One region of the Aeromonas bivalvium genome, then DNA from elsewhere that is predicted to be linked to it. Evidence: predicted binding sites of a transcription regulator. Region 1 holds the regulator's gene; the other holds the start of a gene.

Region 1 (2,923 bases):
GCTGCATCTTGCAACCTCCACAGCGACGAGTTGATTAGCGTGGGCGACGGCCCATCAGGCGGAGATCATGATCTGGTAGAGATCATCATCGCTGGCAGCCTGGCGCAGCTGGCGGCAGACCGCCTTGTCACCCAATTTGGCGGCCATCAGGGAGAGGGTCTTGAGGTGCTGTTTGCACTCACTCTCCGGCACCAGCAAGGCAAAGAGCAGATCGACGGGCTGATTGTCGATGGAATCGAAGGGGATGGGCTCGGCAAAGGTCATCAGTACCGCCGTCGGCGGGAATTCGTCGCCGATGCGACCATGGGGAATGGCAATGCCGGCACCTATGCCGGTGCTGCCCATCTTCTCGCGGGCAAGCAGACATTCGAACAGGGCCTGGCGCGAGGTGCCCAGCCGCTCGGCGGCCAGCTCGCTGATGATTTCCAGGGCGCGTTTCTTGCTGGTACAAGGGACCGCACTTTTGGTGCAGTCCCGACTCAGTATGTGTTCAAGTTGCATGGTTATTTTTGATTTAACTTGTCTTTGTGCTTGATGATCTGTCGATCAAGTTTGTCGAGCAGGGTATCTATCGCGGCGTACATATCCGCGTGTTCCGAATTGGCGAACACTTCGCCCCCGCTGACGTGTAGCTTGGCTTCGGCAATCTGGTTCAGTTTTTCTACGCTCAACACCACATGAACATTGTTGATGTGGTCAAAGTGACGCTCGAGTTTGGCAAACTTGTTATTCACATAATCACGCAGCGCTTCGGTGATCTCTACGTGGTGTCCGGTCAAGTTAATTTGCATAACGTCTTCCTTCTGTGTTGCCTAAACCAGGCGTTTGCGCTGATTGGACGGTGGTATCAACAAGGATTCACGGTATTTGGCGATCGTGCGTCGAGCCACCATAATACCCTGTTCGGCCAGCAAATCCGCGATCTTGCTATCACTTAGCGGTTTCGCCGGGTTTTCCGCCGTCACCAGCTTCTTGATCAGGGCACGAATTGCGGTCGATGAGCACTCACCTCCTCCCTCTGTGTTGACGTGACTGGAGAAAAAGAACTTCAGCTCGAAGATGCCACGGTGGGTATGCATGTACTTCTGGGTCGTGACCCGGGAGATGGTCGATTCATGCATCTCCACCGCCTCGGCGATGTCGTTGAGCACCATGGGCTTCATGGCCTCCTCGCCGTATTCAAAGAACCCCTGCTGCTGCTCGACGATGCAGCTGGCCACCTTGAGCAGGGTCTCATTGCGGCTCTCCAGACTCTTGATGAACCACTTGGCATCTTGCAGATGGGAGCGAATGAACTGGGTATCCTGGCTGGTGCGCGCCTGGCGAGCCATGGCGGCATAGGTTTCGTTGACGCGAATGCGGGGCGCCGAATCCGGGTTCAGCTCCACCACCCAGCGGTTCTGGCGCTTGACCACGGTGACATCCGGGATTACGTACTGGGAATCGCTCTGTACCACCCGGTTGCCGGGTCTGGGTTCGAGCTGCTGGATGAGATCGATGACCTCCTTGAGCTCCCCCTCCTTGAGCCGCGTCTTGCGCGCCAGGGTGCGATAGTCCCGATTGCCCAGCAAGTCCATGTGCTCACGGACGACCTCACGCGCCTGGGCCAGCCAGGGTTGCTGTGCACTGAACTGACCCAGCTGGATCAGCAGGCACTCCTGTACAGAGCGGGCCGCGATGCCGACCGGATCGAAATGCTGTACCCGCTTGAGCACGGCTTCGATCTCGTCGAGCTCCACCTCGACGTCGTCACTGCTCACCGCCTGCTGGATGTCTTCCAGGGTGCTGGTCAGGTAGCCGGACTCGTCGATGCCATCGATGATGGCCAGGGCAATGGCGGCATCGAGATCGCTGAACGGGGTGAGCCGCATCTGCCACAGCAGATAATCTTGCAGGTTTTCCGTGGTCTCGCCCTGATAGACGCTGTCTTCCCCCTCGAAGACGGGGCCGGCACTCTGGCCGGTGCCGGCGGAGTAGACGTCATCCCAGCTGCTGTCGACCGGCAGCTCGTCCGGCAACTGCTCCTGGGCCATGGCCTCGCTGCTGTCGATCTGGCTCTCGTCCTGCTTAATATCGGTATGAGTCTCCAGCTGCTCGACCTCTTCTTGCTCGAGCAGGGGGTTGCTATCGAGGGCTTGCTGGATCTCCTGCTGAAGTTCCAATGAAGAGAGCTGGAGCAGACGAATCGCTTGTTGTAACTGCGGCGTCATGGTCAATTGCTGACCGAGACGCAACTGGAGTGTCGGCTTCATCTACGTCGGGATATCCTTATTTCAGCGAGGCGATCATCAGGAAACGAAGGGCGATTTCCCCTTACTATAGACTGAATTGATCGCCCAAATAGACACGCTTGACCTGTTCGTCGGCCAGGATCTCGGCGGGGGTGCCTTCCGCTATCATCTTGCCGTGACTGACGATATAGGCCTTCTCGCACACATCCAGCGTCTCGCGCACGTTGTGGTCCGTGATGAGCACGCCCAGCCCTCGATCCTTGAGATGCTGGATGATCTTCTTGATGTCGATGACAGAGATGGGATCGACCCCGGCAAACGGCTCGTCCAGCAGGATGAAACGGGGCTCGGCCGCCAGGGCGCGGGCGATCTCGACCCGGCGGCGCTCGCCACCGGACAGGCTCTGACCCAGGTTGTCCCGGATGTGGGTGATGCTGAACTCTTCCAGCAACTGCTCCACCTTGTCTTCCCGCTCTTCGCGACTCAACTCCTTGCGGGTCTGCATGACCCCCATCAGGTTGTCATAGACGGAGAGGCGGCGGAAGATGGAGGCCTCCTGAGGCAGATAGCCGATGCCATTGCGGGCACGGATGTGCATGGGTTGCAGGCTGATGTCCTGCTCGTCGATGGTGATGAGGCCCGCATCCCGCTGCACCAGGCCGACGATCATGTAAAAAGAGGTGGTCTTGCCC
Region 2 (2,923 bases), 130 kb from region 1:
TTATTGGTGAGAGTGATCACTTAAATCCCGTTTAAAAAGAATAAAAATGCTGCAATTCCCTCATCCAAAAGGATTGCAGCATGACCCTTCCCATTCGCAAGACCCTGATCGCCGCCGTACTCGGCCTGACCCTCTCCCCCATGGCCATGGCCCTGCCCAGCGTGCACATTCTGGCCACCGGCGGCACCATCGCCGGGGCGGGCCAGTCCGCCACCCAGTCCAACTACGAGGCGGGCAAGGTGGCCATCGAGACCCTGATCGCCGCCGTGCCCGAGATGAAGAAGGTGGCCGACGTGCAGGGGGAGCAGGTGGTCAAGATCGGCTCCCAGGACATGAACGACGAGGTGTGGCTCACGCTCGCCAAGCGGGTCAACGCGCTGCTGGCCAGGGATGACGTGGACGGCATCGTCATCACCCACGGCACCGACACCATGGAAGAGACCGCCTACTTCCTCAATCTGACCGTCAAGAGCGACAAGCCGGTGGTGCTGGTGGGCGCCATGCGTCCCTCCACCGCCATGAGCGCCGACGGCCCCATGAATCTCTACAACGCCGTGGTCACCGCCTCTGACCCCGCCTCCAGGGGGCGTGGGGTCATGGTGGCGATGAACGACACCGTGCTCGATGCCCGCGACGTCACCAAGACCAACACCACAGGGGTGCAGACCTTTGCCTCTCCCAACTTCGGCCCGCTCGGCTACATCCATAACGGCAAGATCGACTATCAGCGCAGCCCGGCCCGCCAGCACACCAGCAAGACCCCGTTCGACGTGAGCAAGCTCGACAAGCTGCCCCAGGTCGGCATCGTCTACAGCTACGCCAACGCCTCGGATCTGCCGGCCAAGGCCCTGGTGGATGCCAGGTTTGATGGCATCGTCAGCGCCGGGGTGGGCAACGGCAACCTCTACCACACCCTGTTCGATACCCTGGCCAAGGCGAGCAAGGACGGCATTCGGGTGGTGCGTTCCGCCCGCGTGCCGACCGGCGCCACCACCCTGGATGCGGAGATCGATGACGCCAAGTACGGCTTCGTCGCCGCCGAGACCCTCAACCCGCAGAAAGCGCGGGTGCTGCTGATGCTCGCCCTCACCCAGAGCAAGGATCCGGCCCAGATCCAGCGCTGGTTCCAGCAGTTCTGAGGCGCGGCTGAAGGCTGAGGATGAGCGGGGGGCATGGTGCCCCCCTTTGTCATTTCTGCGCCTTGGCACACCCCTTGCTTTGACCTGACTACTGTCCACAATGATCTGGCAAGGGTGAACGATGAAACGGTGGATCCAACATTTTTACCAACTGAATCGCCTCAATTGGCTCATGGTCTGGTTGCTGCTGTGCTGCAGCATCATATTGCTGTTTCCGACCGGGCTGATGAAGGGGGCCGTGAGTGCCTGGGCCGACCAGCACGCCGCCTGGCTCGGGGTCGGCATGTTGATCGCCATCTCCTATTTCTGCAGCCAGGGCATGTTGATCGCCTGGGAGTGGGTCTGTGACGAGTGGCAGTCGCGCAAGCAGAAGGGGCAGCTCTCCCGGATGATCACCTTCCTCGATTTCAACGAGAAGGCGGTGCTGCGCGAGTTCGTGCTGCAGCGTAAAAGCGTCATAAACCTGCCGATCACCGAGCCCGCCGTCAAAAACCTGATAGACGCCGGAGTGCTCACCTACGCCTATGGCAAACCGGCACGGGACAAGGATGACGAGAACCAGATCCGCGCCCTGATGATTGCCCTGCCTGCCCGCCCTCTGCTCACCTACAAGGTGCTGGGTCTGTCTCGTGGCAAGATGAGCGACGAGCAGGTGGAGCAGATCATGAACGCCAGGCCCAAGTTCGCCCAGAAGAGCCTGCAACGCTGAGGCGGCTCAAGCCAGCAAAAAGGCGCCAGATTGGCGCCTTTTTCGTGCCTGTTCGGCGCGCAGATTATTGGGTGCGCGCCTTGAGGTAGCCGGCGTAATCCGGGATCTGCACCTGGAATGTCTGATTCATGTGGGGGCTGTCCATGATGAAGTCCGCCGTCGCCTCATTGGTGGCGACCGGGATGTTCCAGACCGCGGCCAGGCGCAGCAAGGCCTTCACGTCCGGATCATGGGGCACGGCATTGAGGGGATCCCAGAAGAAGATCAGCACGTCTATCTTGCCCTCGGCGATGAGGGCGCCGAGCTGCTGATCGCCCCCCATGGGGCCGGAGAAGAGGCAGGTGATCGGCAGCTGTGCTGCCTTGCCAAGCAGGCTGCCGGTGGTGCCGGTCGCGTAGAGGTGATGAAGCTTGAGCGCCTCCTTGCGGCGGCCAACCCAGTTGAGCAGGGCTGTCTTCATGTTGTCGTGGGCTACCAGGGCTACCCGCTTGTGGGGCGCCATCTCTCTGGCTATCTGTTCCATGGTCGTATCCGGGTCAAAAAGGAAAGAGGCCTATCCTAATCGAAAGCGCGGCCCCCTGCCTATCGAGGCGCCATATCTGTGATCCGGGTGAAGTCTGTAGGCCTTGCCATGAAAAAGACCCGCCGCAGCGGGTCCCAGGGGACACACATCCGGGGATCAGGAGCCGTGATGGAGCTGGGATTGCTGATAATTTTCCAGGCCGATGCGGCCGATGAGATCGAGCTGGGTCTCCAGCCAGTCCACATGCTCCTCTTCGTCCTCGAGAATATCCTGAAACAGATCCCGGCTGACGTAGTCGTGCTTGGATTCGGCATATGAGATGGCGCTCTTCAGATCCGGGATGGCATCCATCTCCAGGGAGAGATCGCAGCGCAGCATCTCCTCCACCGTTTCGCCGATGCGCAGCTTGCCGAGATCCTGCAAGTTGGGCAGCCCCTCCAGGAACAGGATGCGCTTGACTAGCTCGTCCGCGTGTTTCATCTCGTCGATGGACTCGTGATATTCCTTGTGTCCCAGGGCCTTGAGGCCCCAGTCATCATAGATGCGGGCATG

What was found. Region 1 encodes sigma-54, which starts transcription at its own class of promoters, with help from an activator protein. Its sites were predicted from a motif close to TGGCACNGTTTTNGCTT; they were not measured.
Region 2: ACEUCR_RS13535 (superinfection exclusion B family protein) is a predicted target of sigma-54. The motif match lies at 1,203-1,219, and genes of this name have one in related genera.

Annotation. Positions count from the first base shown of each region.
Region 1 is NZ_JBGXBV010000005.1:315,998-318,920, forward strand. It holds gene rapZ (RNase adapter RapZ) at 1-7, opposite strand, end outside; gene ptsN (PTS IIA-like nitrogen regulatory protein PtsN) at 55-501, opposite strand; gene hpf (ribosome hibernation promoting factor) at 504-791, opposite strand; gene ACEUCR_RS14215 (RNA polymerase factor sigma-54) at 813-2,252, opposite strand; gene lptB (LPS export ABC transporter ATP-binding protein) at 2,317-2,923, opposite strand, start outside.
Region 2 is NZ_JBGXBV010000005.1:182,446-185,368, reverse strand. It holds gene ansB (L-asparaginase 2) at 81-1,139, shown strand; gene ACEUCR_RS13535 (superinfection exclusion B family protein) at 1,261-1,848, shown strand; gene ACEUCR_RS13530 (methylglyoxal synthase) at 1,913-2,371, opposite strand; gene bfr (bacterioferritin) at 2,528-2,923, opposite strand, start outside.